DNA from 2 places in the Streptomyces sp. NPDC002536 genome. Region 2 is predicted to be linked to the other one. Evidence: riboswitches for the same ligand, from Rfam matches in the RefSeq annotation. Region 2 holds a riboswitch; the other holds the start of a gene.
What was found. Region 2 has a riboswitch for S-adenosylmethionine ahead of ACWD4B_RS21270 (aminotransferase class V-fold PLP-dependent enzyme). Riboswitches for the same ligand answer to the same signal wherever they lie in the genome.

Region 1 (6,268 bases), on a different contig from region 2:
TCTTCTCCTTGCCGGTGACGCCCACCGGGGGCCGGATCGTCGCGGTATAACCGCTCTTGCAGATCGTCTCCTTGAGCGTGGCCTGGGTGACCTTGGGATTGGTCGCGCCCGGCGTGCACTTGGGGTCCGGGAGCGGCTGCTTGTCGGCGGTGTACTGGTAGTGGCAGGTGCCGGGGGCGGGCTGCTTCTGGACGGTGTACGAGGTCTGGGGACCGGCGCCGGCCGGAATGGCGGCCGTCCCTCCGGGGGCGGAGGAGCCGGCGGATTCCGCCGGGGCGGAGGGCGAACCCTTGGCGTCGGAGGACTTCTTGGAGTCGGAGGACGAACAGCCGGTTGCCGTGAGGACCAGGGCTGCGGTGGCCGCGGCAAGTGCGGCCCAGCGTGGGGCGATTGACATGAGTGCATGTCTACCCTGGCCCCTGCGGGGGGCACACGGGGGGTTGCGGTGCGCCGGTGCGCCTCCGGCGCGGGGGAGGGCGCGCGGTTCTCCGGGTGCGGGTTCGCTGTGGTTTCTCGCGCAGTTCCCCGCGCCCCTTCGGGGCACGGGTCAACTCTCCTGCAACGCCCTCAACTGGTCCATGAACCACCGCGCCGGCGGCAACGCCGTCGCCGCCGCCGCGAGTCGCTTGGTGCGCTCCACGCGCTCACCCGCATCCATCAGCAGGGCCTCGTGCAGGGCCTGCGCCGTCGCCTCCACGTCGTACGGGTTCACCAGCAGCGCCTCGTCGCCCAGCTCGGCCGCCGCGCCCGCCTCACGGGAGAGGACCAGTGCGCAGCCGTGCTCGGAGACCACCGGGACCTCCTTCGCGACCAGGTTCATGCCGTCGCGGATGGGGTTCACCAGGGCCACGTCCGCCAGCCGGTACGCGGCCAGCGACCGGGCGAAGTCGTCCTTCACATGGAGGGCCACCGGCTGCCAGTCCTCCTTCCCGAAGGCCGAGTTGATCTCGCGCGCGACGCGCTCGACCTCGGCCGTGTAGTCGCGGTAGACCGCCAGGTCCTGGCGGGAGGGGTAGGCGAAGGCGATGTGGACCACCCGGCCGCGCCACTGCGGGCGCTCCTCCAGCAGGCGGCGGTAGGCGCGCAGGCCGCGGACGATGTTCTTGGACAGCTCCGTGCGGTCGACGCGCACGATCGTCCTGCGGCCGGGGCCGATCTGCTCGCGCAGGGCCGCCATCCGCTCCTCGACGTCCGGGCGGTGCGCGCGCTCGCGCAGGAAGTCCGCGTCCGCACCCAGGCCGTGCACCCCCAGCCGGGTCGTACGGCCCTCGAAGCGCACCGCCGTGGCCAGGCCCTCCGCCGACCTGTGCACCTCCGCGCCGAGCACGGCCGCGCAGCACGCGGCGAAGGCCTCGGCCCAGCGGGCGGTGAGGAAGCCGGCGCGGTCGCCGCCGAGGATGCCGCGCAGGACCTGCTCGGCCACGTCGTCCGGCAGCAGCCGGTAGTAGTCCGGCGGGGCCCACGGCGTGTGCGAGAAGTGGCCGATGCGCAGGTCGGGGCGCCGGTCGCGGAGCATCCCGGGGACCAGGGTCAGGTGGTAGTCCTGGACGAGCACGCAGGCACCGTCCGCCGCCTCCTCGGCGAGGGCGTCGGCGAAGGCCGCGTTGTAGGCCTCGTAGGCCGCCCACTGGTACCGGAACTCCAGGTCGAAGACGGGCTCCAGCGGCGTCTGGTAGAGCAGGTGGTGGACGAACCACAGCACCGAGTTGGCCACGCCGTTGTACGCGGCGGCGAAGGTGCCCGGCGGGATGTCCAGCATCCGTACCTGCTGGCCGCCGGTGTCGTCCGGGGCGAGTCTTCGGCCCGCCCGGCGCACCGCCTCGCGGTCACCCTCGCCGAGCGCCGCACACACCCAGACGGCCCCGCCGCCGCCGTCCCCCTGCTGCCCGATCGCGCTCAGGCCCGAGACGAGGCCGCCGCCGCCCCGGCCCGCGGCCAGCGAGCCGTCCGCCTGCAGCGCATAGGAGACCGGGCCGCGGTTGGAGGCGACCACGATCTGCGCGGGCGGCATGTGCAAGTGCATGTGCTCAGCGACCATGACCGCAGCCTTGCCGTCCGGCGAACCGCTCAAACGTACGCCCTACGCGGCCCGCCGCCGTACGTACTCCGGTATCTCCGCCATCGGCGGCCGCTCCTCCGTGTCCACCGGGTACGTCCTGGGGACGAAGCCGTCCGCGGTGCGTTCGAACTGGGTGAGCGCGGGCCGCACCAGGTGGCCGCGGGCCAGCCGCAGCTGGGCGGTGCGGTAGATCGCGGCGGCCATCCGGCCCAGGGCCTGCTCGTCCTGGTGGCGGTGCTTGCGTACGCCCACGTCCACCTGGGCCAGCGCGTCCAGGCCCACGGTGTGCAGCGCGTCCACCAGCAGGCCCAGCTCCACGCCGTAGCCGACGGGGAACGGCAGCCGCTCCAGCAGCGAGCGGCGCGCCGCGTACTCGCCGCCCAGCGGCTGGACGACCCCGGCCAGTTGCGGCCAGTGCAGGTTCAGCAGCGGGCGGGCCACCAGCTCGGTCACCCGGCCGCCGCGGGCCGGGGTCCTGCCGGAGGCGGGCGAATCAAACTCGTCGCCGAGGGGGCGGTCGTACATCGCCTTGACGAACTGCACGTCCGGGTCGGTCAGCAGCGGGCCCACGATCCCGGACACGAACGAGGCGGAGAAGTCCCGCAGGTCCGCGTCCACGAAGCAGACCACGTCCCCGCTCGTGACGAGCAGCGACCGCCACAGCACCTCGCCCTTGCCGGGCAGCGCGGGCAGCCGCGGCAGCACCGTGTCGCGGTGCACCACCCGGGCCCCGGCCGCGGCCGCCACCTCGCCGGTGCGGTCCGTGGAGCCCGAGTCGAGCACCACCAGCTCGTCGACCAGGGGCACTGCCTCCGTCATCAGCTCCGCACGGATCGCGGCGACGATGGCGCCGACCGTCGCCTCCTCGTTCAGCGCCGGCAGCACCACGCTGACCGTGGTCCCGGTCTCGCGTTTGGCGGCGAGCAGCTGGTCGAGCGGACGGTCTGCTGCGGTCCAGGAGCGGTGGTCCAGCCAGCGCTCCACCTCTTCCAGCACGTGTACGACTCCTTGTGTGTCCGGTGCGTTGTGCGTGAGATGTGATGCATCTCGCGGTTCGGACGGCCCTCTCACGGCCCCGCCCCTTCCGTTACAGTCTTGAACAACGCGGACGGCCGTCGCATGTCGGGGTCGCCACGCGCACAAATGCCTGGGCCATGCCCAGCGCCATACCGCTCATCCAGAGGGGCAGAGGGACACGGCCCGTTGAAGCCCCGGCAACCCTCCAGCCGGTCTCCGTCGCAGACGCGAGGCTCCCGGCGGGGAAGGTGCCAATTCCGTCTCGTGGCGAGGTTCGCCGCGGGGAAGATGAGGAGAAAGGGCCTCGCCTCCATGGCTGTGCAAGCCGTTGAAAGTGCTACCACCCGTCCGGTGTTCGGTCCCGCCGTCGCACTGTCCTGCCGCGAGTGCGGCGAGCGCGTCCCGCTCGGTCCCGTCTTCGCCTGTGCCGCGTGCTTCGGCCCGCTCGAAGTCGCCTACGACCTCCCGGCCGGCGACCCCGAGGCGCTGCGCCGGCGGATCGAGGCCGGTCCGCCGAGCATCTGGCGCTACGCCCCGCTGCTTCCCGTACCCGCGGACGTGGCGGACAGGCCGAACCTCAACCCGGGCTTCACTCAACTCGTCCAGGCCGACAACCTCGCACGCGAACTGGGCGTGACCGGCGGGCTGTACGTCAAGGACGACTCCGGCAACCCGACGCACTCCTTCAAGGACCGCGTCGTCGCGATCGCCGTCGAGGCGGCGCGGGCGTTCGGCTTCACGACGCTCTCGTGCTCGTCGACCGGCAACCTGGCCGGCGCGGTGGGCGCCGCGGCGGCCCGCGCGGGCTTCCGCTCCTGCGTGTTCATCCCGCACGACCTGGAGGCCGGCAAGGTCGTCATGGCCGCGGTCTACGGCGGCGACCTCGTCGGCATCGAGGGCACCTACGACGACGTGAACCGCTTCTGCTCCGAGCTGATCGGCGACCCGATCGGCGAGGGCTGGGGCTTCGTCAACGTCAACCTGCGCCCGTACTACGGGGAGGGCTCGAAGACCCTCGCGTACGAGATCTGCGAGCAGTTGGGGTGGCGGGTACCGGACCAGATCGTGGTGCCGGTCGCCTCCGGCTCGCAGCTGACGAAGATCGACAAGGGGCTGAAGGAGCTCATCGCCCTGGGCCTCGTCGAGGACCGGCCCTACCGGATCTTCGGCGCGCAGGCGGCCGGGTGCTCACCGGTCTCGCAGGCCTTCAAGGGCGGCCACGACGTGGTGCGGCCGGTGAAGCCGGACACGATCGCGAAGTCGCTCGCGATCGGGAACCCGGCGGACGGGCCGTACGTGCTGGACATCGCCCGGCGGACGGGCGGGGCGGTCGAGGACGTGACGGACGAGGAAGTGGTCGACGCGATCCGGCTGTTGGCGCGGACGGAGGGGATCTTCGCGGAGACGGCGGGCGGGGTGACGGTGGGGGTGACCCGGAAGCTGATCGAGAACGGTCAGCTGGATCCCGACCTCACCACGGTCGTCCTCAACACGGGAGACGGGCTCAAGACGCTGGACGCCGTGGCGGCCGGTCCGACGGCGACGATCCGGCCCAGCCTGGACGCGTTCCGCGCTGCGGGCCTCTGACAGCGCCCCGCCCACCCGATCACCCCGAACCGAAGGGATTCCCATGTCCGTCACCGTCCGCATCCCCACCATCCTGCGCACCTACACCTCCGGCCGGTCCGAGGTCGAAGCGAGCGGTGCCACCCTCGCCGAGGTCGTTGCCGACCTCAACGCGAGGCATCCCGGCATCGCCGCCCGCGTGCTCGACGACAGCGGCCGGCTGCGCCGGTTCGTCAACGTCTATGTCAACGACGACGACGTCCGCTTCGAGCAGGGGCTCGAAACGCCCACCCCGGACGGCTCCGCCGTCTCCGTGATTCCCGCCGTTGCGGGGGGCTGACCTTTACACAGGGTTGCTGCACAATGCCCCGGAATCGCTCCGCCCGTAAAACGGACGGGGCGATTCCGTCTGTTGAAGCGCGATAGAGTTGAGGCGTTCCCCCTCCGGTGTCACTGCCGAACGCATATGAGAACCCGTCAAGTTGTGCGCGAAACGCGTGCACGAATTGTCGGGTTGGTTGGGTTTTGCCCGGCCCGGCTTGCCCGATAATCCCCGCGATTCAGCGGTTATTTCCGATCGGCCACGCCCGGAATTCTCGTCCGAGTGACCTGTTGCAGACGGCATCCGTGCAGATACATTCAGCCGCGGTCGACGCGTTCCGGCGCACACCCCCACCTGTCAGGGGGTGAGGTCTGACCCGGGCCCGCGAAGTGCGGTCCTGTGCAAGGGCCAGTAATAGGGGAGTTAGGCATGGCTCAGGGCACCGTCAAGTGGTTCAACGCGGAGAAGGGGTACGGCTTCATCGCGGTCGACGGTGGTGCGGATGTATTCGTCCACTACAGCGCGATCCAGATGGACGGTTACCGCACCCTCGAGGAGGGTCAGCGGGTCGAGTTCGAGATCTCGCAGGGCCAGAAGGGTCCGCAGGCGGACATGGTCAAGGTGACGGCCTGACGGTCGCGCGTCGGTCACCCGGCTCAATCGGCTTGCCGAGGGGCCCGCACTCTCCGGAGTGCGGGCCCCTCGTGCATGCGCGCTCGTGCGTGTGGGTAGCGGTCATACACGCTTGCGCCCTCCCGTCACCCGACCACCACCCCTCACTGACACCCCTTCGGGGCGACCTTGCACTCTCGGGGGTCGAGTGCTAATCATTGGGCTAGCACTCTCCGGGTGAGAGTGACAGATTTGGACCGTCGGTGAGGTCCGCGGGCCAAGCGGGGCAAGGAACCGTGAGGCACGCAGACCGTCCGTCGCGGGCGCCTGCACGGTCCGGAGCAATCCACCCCGTCCTGGGAGGACCACTTCACATGGCCAAGATCATCGCGTTCGACGAGGAGGCACGGCGCGGTCTCGAGCGCGGGATGAACCAGCTCGCCGACGCCGTCAAGGTCACCCTCGGCCCCAAGGGCCGCAACGTCGTCCTCGAGAAGAAGTGGGGCGCCCCCACGATCACCAACGATGGTGTCTCCATCGCCAAGGAGATCGAGCTCGAGGACCCGTACGAGAAGATCGGCGCCGAGCTGGTCAAGGAGGTCGCGAAGAAGACGGACGACGTCGCCGGTGACGGCACGACGACCGCGACCGTCCTCGCCCAGGCGCTGGTCCGCGAGGGCCTGCGCAACGTG
Region 2 (10,067 bases):
GGACGGTCGAGCACCTCGGTGACGCCGTCGGCGGCGCCGCCGGCATCACCGGCCGCCTCCGCACCGTCGTCCGTGTGCTCCACCACCGTTACCGCTCCCGTTCTTCCTCAGACATCTGCGCCAGGCCGGTCCACCAGCTCGATCTGGTCGACCGCGTTGCACCAGCGGCAACGCACGGACTCGATCGTCTCACTGACCACCTCACGCTCCTCCACCTTCGGCTCGCCCGCCAGGTCGAGGTGCACGTATTCGACGGCCTTGACCGTGCGGGTCACATCGAACCGCGTGAGATTGCCGCACAGCGTGCACCGCCACCGGGTGGTGGCCGTCGGCAGGGGAACGCCCATGATGTCGTCCGTCCTCGTCGTGTGGTGTCCCCGCAACCCTACGCGGCCCGCCGGTCACGACAGGCGGGGCACCGGCACCGGCCGCCGGACCGGCGAGGCGCTCTGTGCCGGTTGCGGCAGGTACGCCATGATCTGGTCATGATCGTAAGGGCTGTGCAGCGGTCGGCCGCCCGGTGGGCGGGCCGGGCCGGGACCCCCGTGGTCACCCATGCGGTCCTGGCCGTCTGCTGCGCGGTCTTCCTCCTCGGCCCCGCCTCGGGGCTGAACGCCGCCTACGGCTCCGGACCGGACCTCCTCTCCGCGCAGACCGCCTACTTCGCGCGCTGGGGCGTCGTCCCCGCACAGCTGTGGCACGGCTCCCCGGGCGCGCCCGCGACCCTGCTCACCGCACTGTTCGTGCACGGCAACTGGCTGCATCTGCTGGGGAACATGCTCTTCCTCCACGTCTTCGGCGCCATGACGGAGCAGCGCATGGGCCGCTCCGCCTTCGCGCTCTTCTACCTCGCCACCGGCGTCCTGGCCCTGCTCGGCTACGCCGCCGTGCACGCCGGCTCCACCCAGACGCTCGTCGGGGCGTCCGGCGCCATCTCGGGTGTGCTCGGCGCGTTCCTCTGTCTCTTCCCCCGGGCCCGCGTCACCAGTCTCTTCCCGTTCCTGTTCTTCCTTCCGCTGCGCTTTCCCGCCTGGGTCGTGCTGCCGTTCTGGTTCGCTCTGCAGTGGCTGGCGGCGGGACACGCGGACGGCCGTCCGGGCGTCGCCTATCTCGCACACGTGGTGGGCTTCTCGGCCGGGTTCGGCTACGCCTGGGTACGCAGGAGACGTGGGGCTAGAGTGAAGAGCGCAGCCAGGTCCACTGAAGGAGATACCGAACCGTGATCACTGCGATCGTGCTCATCAAGACCGACGTGGACCGGATCCCGGAGATCGCCGAGACGATCGCCGCGCTGGACGGGGTCAGCGAGGTCTACTCCGTGACGGGTGCCCAGGACCTGATCGCCCTGGTGCGGGTGGCCCGCCACGACGACCTGGCGGACACCATCCCGGGCCGGATCAGCAAGGTCCCGGGCGTGGCGTCCACCGAGACGCACATTGCGTTCCGCACGTATTCCCAGCACGACCTGGAAGCGGCTTTCGCGATCGGCCTGGATTCCTAAGCACCCCGTGGGCCGCGCCCCGTAAGGGGCGCGGGGCAGTGTCTCCCCCAGCTACCGCTGGGAGGTACCCCCAGCGGCTCCGCCGCGTGAGCGCGATCAACCACGACGAGCCCGCACCAACTCCCGAACGGCCCGCAGAAACCGCTCGATGTGCTCGTCGGGCGTACCGGCCCCGAAGCTGACCCGAACCGCGGAGGCGCCGCCCCCGCACCCACCGGGCCCTCCGCCCAGGAGCGCCCGCACGAGCGGGTGCGCGCAGAAGAGCCCGTCCCGTACCCCGATCCCGTACTCGGCCGAGAGGGCGGCGGCGAATTCCGCGCTGTCCCAGCCCTCGACGACGAAGGACAGCACGCCCACGCGCGGGGCGTCCGCCCCGAACAACGAGAGCACCCCGACCTCCGGCACCTCGGCCAGGCCCGCGCGCACCGCGGCGAGCAGCCGCTGCTCCCGGGCGACGAGCGTTCCGAAGCCCGCCTCGGTGAGCGCCCTGCAGGCGGAGGCGAGGGCGTAGGCGCCGATCACATTGGGCGAACCGGCCTCGTGGCGGGCCGCGGTGGTGTGCCACTCGACGTCCAGCGCGCCGTCGGGCCGCCGGGTGACGGAGCGGCTCGCCCCGCCGCCGGCCAGGTAGGGCTCGGCGTCCCGGAGCCAGTCGGCGCGGCCGGCCAGGACGCCGGCGCCGAAGGGGGCGTAGAGCTTGTGCCCGGAGAAGGCGGCCCAGTCCACGTCCAGTTCGGCGATGTCCACGGGGTGGTGCGGGGCCAGCTGGGCGGCGTCGAGGACGATCCGGGCGCCGTGCGCGTGGGCGGCGGCGGCGAGTTCGCGCACGGGCCACAGCTCGCCGGTCACATTGGACGCGCCCGTCACGCAGACCAGGGCCGGCCCGTAGGGCGCGCGGTCGGCCAGTGCCCGCTCCAGGATCTCGACCGCGTGCTCCGGGGTGCGCGGCGCATCGAGGCAGGTGACCTGCGCGCCGCGCCACGGCAGCAGCGCGGCGTGGTGCTCGGTCTCGAAGACGAACACCCGGCAGTCCGCGGGCAGTACGGCCGCGAGGAGGTTGAGCGAGTCGGTGGTGGAGCGGGTGAAGACGACCTGGTCGCCGGGGCGGCAGCCGAGGAAGCGGGCCACGTCGGCCCGGCTGGTCTCGAACAGGTCGGTCGACAGCTGCGAGAGGTGTCCGGCACCGCGGTGCACGCTGCCGTAGTAGGGCGCGTAGGCGGCGACGTCGTCCCACACGCGCTGCAGGGCAGGCGCGCTGGCGGCGTAGTCGAGGGCGGCGTACGGCACTTCACCCCCGGTGACGAGCGGCACGCGCACGTCACACCCGAGGACGGGCAGGGGGCCGTCGGCCGGAGCGGGGTCGGTGACGGTGGCGGTGGCGGCAGCGGTGGCGGCAGGGCATGCGGACATGGCGAACTCTCCCGGCAGGGCAGGCGGATGGCGTGGACGACGCACCCGCGGCGCAGTGCGCAGGCAGTGCGCAGCACGGTGTGCGAAGACGGCCCGCGCGGCGGAGGCACGCGCAGGACCACGGGAACGGGCCGTAGGCCCTAACGCATTCGCTGAATCACGGAAGGAACTCCCTCGACGACCAGGATCCCTGGCGAGGGATCCGCGCTTGCCGCAGACCCGGTGGTCTGCGGCCCGGTCATCACCCGGGGCACCCCGCCACGGACGGAGGGTTGCCGGACAGCGGGCCGGGGCCTGTGTCGCTGTCACTCGTGACCTGGCCAGGAGTATGGCACAGGCACCGTGCCGGGGACAGGCGGTGTCCGGGTCGTGGACGCCGTTTTGTTGAACGGAGTGAGCTCCAGACATAAAGGGCCCGCACGCGATCGTGATTAATCGATCGTTCGCCCGCACAGTCGACGTTCCATCCAATCGCGAACACATCGTCCCGGATTGCGGAATCAAAAATTCCGCTACAGCCGAAATCAATACGTTATCGGAGCGAGATGCAACCGTTACCACCGCGATCATAGAGTCGCTCACATCTGGAACGCCGAACGAACAAGCAAGTGACCCGGGGGGCGGTCGTGTTCGTCCAGCTCCTTGCGCACGCCTTTGCCCGGGCCTGCCGAGCCCCCCTTTCTGTCTCCACCGAGATAAAGACGGGGAATTGCCAGTGAGCTCCACACGCATCGTTGACGTCGTCAACTTCATGCCGGAACGAGTGGTCCGCAACAGTGAGCTCACCCACGACGGTCACGACCTGAGCGAGCACAAATTCTTCGCCGGCGTGAACGAGCGGCGATTCGCCTCGCCGGATTACACCTCGGCCGAACTCGGCACCGCCGCGCTGAAGAAACTGCTCGACCGCAACGGTGTGCGCGCCGAGGACCTGGACCTGATCATCTGCGCGGCCCAGTTCAACGACGCCTTCTCCCCCGGCATCGGCACCGCCGTCCAGCACGCGGTCGGCGCGACGTCGGCCGCCGTCCTGCACATCGAGAACGGCTGCTGCTCCTGGATCTCCGCGCTGAACACCGCCCGCGCCTTCATCGACTCGGGCCACTACCGCAGGATCGCCATCGTCACCGTCACCAACTTCATCTCGCGGCTGACGGAGTTCCAGAAGTCGCCGGAGTCCTGGGTGCTCGGCGACGGCGCGTCCGCGACCCTGGTCGCCCCCGGGTCGCCGACCATCCTCTCCCTCCACGAGCAGGCATTCGGCCAGAACTGGGGCGCCCTGCGCGTCGAGCCGGACGCCGTCGGCGAGCAGGAGCTGCCGCACTGGGAGCGCGGCACCGGTCCGCTCACGGTGAAGTTCAGCCCGAACATGCTGGCCCGGCTGTGGGCCGTGACGATGGAGTGCCTGCCGGAGGCGGCCGCGGCCGCACTGGACAAGGCCGGGCTGACGGCCGACGACATCTCCTGGCTGATCACCCACCAGCCCAACGAGAGCTACATCGCCGAATGGCGCAAGCGCATCGGCGTCGACGCCTCGCGCGCCCATGACACGCTCTCCGTCTACGGCAACATGTTCCAGAGCTCCCTGCCCGTCACCTTCGCCGACGCACTGGAAAACAAGAAGATTTCCACCGGCGATGTGGTCGCCTTCGCCACTTTCACCCACGGCGGCGAGCAGGTGTCGTCCATGGTCTGGCGCTGGACCGGCTGAGTCCGCCCCCGGATTTCCCTTCCCCTTTCCCTTTCGCACGCCCAGCTTTTCACTTCTTTTCTGCACGTTCCTTTTGCACGTTCCTTTTGCACGCATTCTTCAGGAGCAATCATGTACGAGCGCGTCCCCGACGAGTCCGGCCTCATGCAGAACTACCGGCTCGACAGTTCCGACCTGGAGGGTCTCGGTCTCACCTGGAGCGAGACCACCAGCGGCGAGGACATGATGAAGCTCATGCAGGGCATGACCAAGGAGTCGTACACGCACGACGAGATCTACGGTCAGTACTGCCCGCTCTCCACGCACATCGACGTTCCGTACGACATCGTCTTCGAATACGCCGCCAACTCCCGTGCGCTGGCGGAGTGGACGTACAGCATCCGGAACATGAAGCACCTCGGCGGCGGTCTCTACCGCGCCGACGAGATGATCCAGCCGAACACCGAGATCTACATCCGCACCGACGCCCAGAAGGGCCCCGACATGGGCACGGTCGTCTACCCGTGCGCCTGGGACCAGGGCCACGAGCTGTGGATGCGCTACTACCTGACCATCATCGACTCGGCCAAGGTCTTCAACAAGCCGGGCACCGTGGTGCTGTGGACCAACTGCAAGCACCCCTACTACGACCGCAACACCACCGACGTGCCGGACTACATCGCCGAGGGCCGCGCCCGCACCGACCGGGTCTGGGTCGGTGACATCTGGCCGCTGTTCCACGCCGGCCACACCCTCGAGATCAACAACATGAAGAAGATCCTCGAGCACCGCTTCGGCACCACGGCCAAGGGCTAGTCAACCGTCAACGGGGGTACACCATGCGGATAGCCGACGCTTTAGTCACGACACTGCGCGACCTCGACACCCGCTACGTCTTCGGCGTCAGCGGGGCGAACATCGAGCACTTCCACGACGCCGTCGAACGGCTGGGCCGCGGGCGGCTGTCCGCGGTCCTCACCAAGCGCGAGGACGGCGCGGCCTTCATGGCCGACGCGCGCGCCCGGGTCCACCGGACCCTGGGCGTCTGCTGCTCGACCTCCGGCGGCGGCATGATGAATCTCGTCGCCGGCCTCGCCGAGTCGCACGCCGAGTCCGTGCCCGTGCTGGCCCTGGTGGGCCAGCCGCCGGCCGCCCTGGACGGCCGCGGCTCGTTCCAGGACTCCTCCGGCATCGGCCGGACCGTCGACGCCCTCCCGCTGCTGGCCGCGGTCACCAAGAAGACCCTGCGGCTGACCGATCCCGCCCTGTTCTGGGCGCAGTTGAGGGACGCGATCGAGACCGCCCTCAGCGGGCGGATGGGCCCGGTGGCCCTGCTGGTCCCGCGGGACTCCTACGAGCTGGAGGTGGGCCCCGTGCCCGCCGACTGGCCGCAGGACCTCGCGGGTTTCGTCCGGCAGCAGCCGGTGGACACGAACGACGTGGCCGCGCTCTTCCGCCGGCTGCAGGAGGCCTCCGCCCCCGTGCTGCTGATCGGCCACGGAGTGCGCCGGTCCACCGACCCCGGCGCCGTGGTGCGCTTCGCGCAGCAGGCCGGGATCCCGGTGATGACCACCATGGGCGCCCGCGGCGAGTTCCCCAACGACGACCCGCTGCACTTCGGCGTGGTCGGCGCCGGGGGCAACCCCTCCGCCGCCGCCTACCTCACGGACACCGCCGACTGCGTGGTCCTGGCGGGCACCGGGCTGGCCGCGATGACCCGCAGCGCACTGCGCGGCTGGGACCCGGGCAAGGCCGTGGCGGTCAACATCGACCCGGGCGAGATCCGTCGGTCCTCGCTCGCGGACACCGTCGTCGAGGGCGATGCGGGCGCGGTCTTCGGACAGCTGCTGGAGCTGCTGGACACCGACCCGTTCACCGCTCCGCCGGCCGTCGGCTACGAGCTCACCCGCTTCGTCCCGCGCCTGGCCGAGCCCATCCCGGGCCGGGACGCCGACCCCGGCGTGCTGCTGCAGAGCGAGGCCGTCGCCATCCTGGAGGAGCACCTGCCCACGGACGGGCACCTGCTCTACGACGCCGGCAACTGCGCCGTCGCGTCCATGCACTACTCCTCCGTGCCGCGCGGCTCGTCCTCCACCATCGCGCTCGGCAGCGGCGGCATGGGGTACAGCATCGCGGCGGCGGTCGGGGTCCAGCTGGGCGCCGACCGCGGGACGCGCACGGTGGTCTTCTGCGGCGACGGCGCGTTCCTGATGAGCGGTCTGGAGATCCACACCGCCGTCGAACTCGGCCTGCCCATCCTGTACGTCGTCTTCAACAACGGCATGCACGGCATGTGCGCCTCGCGGCAGCAGACCTTCTTCGACTCCCGCATCACGGCCGTGGACTACACCCCGGTCGACGTGCCCGCCGTGGCCCGTGGGCTGGGCTCCGCCGGCCGGCTGTGGACCGGCAGCGCGGGAACGGCCCCCGAACTGACCGGGCAGCTGGAGGAGTACCGGCGGAGCGCGTGCCCGACCGGCGTCCTCGAACTCCGCCTGACGACCGAGGAAGTGCCGCCGTTCGCCAACTTCCTCCCGGCGGACGAGCCCACGATGCCGGCCAAGACGTCGTGGCGGATCCCCGCCTCGCTCCGGAGCGCCGGAACGATGACCCCGGCCTAGGGACCGGCCCCCACCACACCATCCAGCACCCAGCATTCAGCACACAGGAAGAGCCACTATGACTGTGCATGAGCTCGATCTCGCGGGGATAACGGACTCCGGGCTGCGCGCCGACTACCTCAAGAGCTCCCGGCTGTTCCGTGACATCGGCCGCGGACGCTTCCTCGGCCGCTACATGTTCCCCGCGGCCAAGCGGCCCTACTTCGACACCTTCTTCTCGTTCGTCTGCTACGTCGACGACCTGGTCGACGACGTCAACCGCAGCCTGGAGGTGCGCAAGCAGCGCCTCGACGAGTTCGAGCGCGCCTACCTGGCGGCCTGCGACGGCGAGGAGCTCACGACCGACGGCCCGCCGTCCGGCGACCACGTGGCCGACGCCGCCCTCTCCCGGGCCCTGGTCCACATGATGCGCACCTGGGACCTGCCCCACCGGGATGTCCCGCAGTTCGTCCAGGCGCAGCGCGAGGCCCTCACCACGTACGAGTACGCGACGTACGAGGAGATGGACCCCTTCATCCAGGGCGTCACCCTGCTCCCGGCCATCTGGATCAACGGACTCTTCGAGCCGCAGAGCGAGGACGCCGAGGAGCTGTGCCGGCACACCATCACGGCCTTCCAGCTCCTGGACTTCGCCTGGGACGTGGAGGAGGACCTGGAGCTCGGCCGGCTGTACCTGCCGATGGAGGACCTGGCCAAGTTCGGCCTGGACCGTACGTCCCTGGCCCGTGAGGTCGGCAGCGGGCACGTGAGCGAGGCCGTCCGCGAGCTGATGAAGTTCGAGATCGACCGGGCCGTCGGGCACCTGGACGCCGGACGCGCCTGGGGGCGGACGCTGCACCCGACCTCGCGGACGTTCGTCGAGCTCGACATCGAGACGCACCGGCAGATGGCGGTCGAACTGGTCAAGGACGACTACGCGTTCTTCGGCAGGCCGAAGAAGGGCCTCGGCTTCAACTCGGCGAAGATCGCGCCGCGCACGGCCGCGGCCGCCGCACGGGCGGCGCGCATCAACCGCGCGGCGGAGCAGTCCGGTTACCGGATCCGCCGCCCGTGGTCGGCATGACGCGAGCCGCCGTCGTCAGCGGCCTCGGGGCGTGGGTTCCGCCGCATGTCGTCACCAACGACATGCTCGCGGCGGAACTCGACACCTCCGACGAGTGGATCAGGACCCGGACCGGCATCGCCCAGCGGCACATCGCCGGTCCCGGCCTGGCCACCGGCCGGCTCGCCGTCGAGGCGGGCCGGCGGGCGCTCGCGTCCGCGGGCGTCGGCACGGTGGACGTGGTGGTGCTGGCCACCAGCACTCCCGACCGCCCCTGCCCGGGGACGGCCCCCGTGGTGGCCGCCGAGCTGGGCCTGGACGGAGCCGGCGCCTTCGACGTGGCCGCCGTGTGCACGGGCTTCGTGTACGCGCTGGCCACCGCGGCGGGCCTGATCGCCACCTCGGTGGCCGGCAGCGCGCTGGTCATCGGGGCCGACACCTTCTCGACGATCCTCGACCCCGCGGACCGCACCACCCGCGTCATCTTCGGCGACGGGGCCGGCGCCATGGTGCTGCGGGCCGGGGACGCGGCGGAGCCGGGGGCGCTGCTCGGCTTCGACCTGGGCAGCGACGGCCGGGGCGCGGACCTGATCACGGTCCGCGCGGGCGGGTCGGAGCAGCGCAGCCGGGAGGCGGCGGTGCCGGAGGCGGACACGTACTTCCGGATGGACGGGCCGCAGGTGTTCACGCGCGCCGTCCGGTACATGACCGGCTCGGTGCACAGCACGCTGGAGCGGGTGGGCTGGACGGCCGAGGAGGTCGGCGCCGTCGTCCCGCACCAGGCCAACGTCCGCATCCTCGACACCTGCGCGCGCGAACTGGGCATCCCCGTCGAGCGCGTGGTCAAGAACATCGACCGGGTCGGCAACACCGTGGCCGCGTCCATTCCGCTGGCCCTCGCCGACGCGGCGGCCGACGGGCGGCTGAAGACCGGCGAACGGGTCGTGCTGACGGGCTTCGGTGGCGGCCTCACCTGGGGATCCGCGGCCCTGACCTGGCCGGACATCACTATCGGACTGCAGGAACAGTGAGGAAACGATGGAGACTCTGAACAACCGGCTCGAAGCCCTGCTCGAGGAGCGCTTCCCGCAGGCCGCCGCCGCGCTCGTCGGCGGCGCCACCTTCCAGGAGGCGGGCGTGGACTCCATGGGCGTGGTCGAGTTCATCGTCACCGTGGAGCGTCACTTCGGCCTGCCGATGCTCGACGGCAACGAGCTGAGCGGCACCTCGACGCTGGACGACGCCCGCGAACTCCTGACGTCCAAGGGTGCCTCCGCCTGAGCGCTCCGCGGGAAGCGCAGTGCGTCGACTGCGGGCCCGTCGTGGCTGGTCGCGCCCACGCGGCGGAGCCGCATATCGAAACTGCCCCGCGCCCCTTCAGGGCGCGTCCGCCGGACCCTCACCGGGGGTCCGGCGGTTTTCTCACGTCCGGGAGGACACATGCAGCACCTCTTGATGCTCAACGAGAACCCCCTGCCCCCGCTGCCCTCCGTCGCCGACGAGATCACCCGGCAGGTCGGCAGCGTGAACCGTTACCCCGAGTTCTTCCCCGAACATCTGAAATCGACGATAGCCGACTGGCTGGGCCTGCCCGAGGAATGGGTGACCGTCGGCTCCGGGTCCGTGGGAGTCGCCCTCCAGGCCCTGCAGGCCGCCGTCCGGCCCGGCCGCCAACTGGTCTACGGCTGGCGGAACTTCGACGCCTACCCGCTGCTCGCCCGGATGACCGGCGCCCGGCCCGTCCAGGTGCCGCTGCTGCCCGGCGGCCACCAGGACATCGCGGCCATCGCCAAGGCGGCCGCC

Region 1: another riboswitch for S-adenosylmethionine. It lies ahead of thrC (threonine synthase); the one in region 2 lies ahead of ACWD4B_RS21270 (aminotransferase class V-fold PLP-dependent enzyme).

Annotation. Positions count from the first base shown of each region.
Region 1 covers NZ_JBSFWU010000097.1:4,210-10,477, forward strand. Annotated here, with positions in the region: gene ACWD4B_RS27955 (hypothetical protein) at 1-397, opposite strand, end outside; gene ACWD4B_RS27960 (alpha,alpha-trehalose-phosphate synthase (UDP-forming)) at 548-2,038, opposite strand; gene ACWD4B_RS27965 (glucosyl-3-phosphoglycerate synthase) at 2,081-3,055, opposite strand; SAM riboswitch class I at 3,230-3,371, shown strand; gene thrC (threonine synthase) at 3,389-4,663, shown strand; gene ACWD4B_RS27975 (MoaD/ThiS family protein) at 4,707-4,982, shown strand; gene ACWD4B_RS27980 (cold-shock protein) at 5,394-5,597, shown strand; gene groL (chaperonin GroEL) at 5,951-6,268, shown strand, end outside.
Region 2 covers NZ_JBSFWU010000057.1:28,413-38,479, forward strand. Annotated here, with positions in the region: gene ACWD4B_RS21250 (NYN domain-containing protein) at 1-83, opposite strand, end outside; gene ACWD4B_RS21255 (hypothetical protein) at 108-347, opposite strand; gene ACWD4B_RS21260 (rhomboid family intramembrane serine protease) at 486-1,223, shown strand; gene ACWD4B_RS21265 (Lrp/AsnC family transcriptional regulator) at 1,220-1,501, shown strand; gene ACWD4B_RS21270 (aminotransferase class V-fold PLP-dependent enzyme) at 1,598-2,911, opposite strand; SAM riboswitch class IV at 3,111-3,228, opposite strand; gene ACWD4B_RS21275 (3-oxoacyl-ACP synthase III family protein) at 3,627-4,622, shown strand; gene ACWD4B_RS21280 (hypothetical protein) at 4,734-5,417, shown strand; gene ACWD4B_RS21285 (thiamine pyrophosphate-binding protein) at 5,441-7,222, shown strand; gene ACWD4B_RS21290 (phytoene/squalene synthase family protein) at 7,281-8,285, shown strand; gene ACWD4B_RS21295 (beta-ketoacyl-ACP synthase III) at 8,282-9,295, shown strand; gene ACWD4B_RS21300 (acyl carrier protein) at 9,303-9,545, shown strand; gene ACWD4B_RS21305 (aminotransferase class I/II-fold pyridoxal phosphate-dependent enzyme) at 9,705-10,067, shown strand, end outside.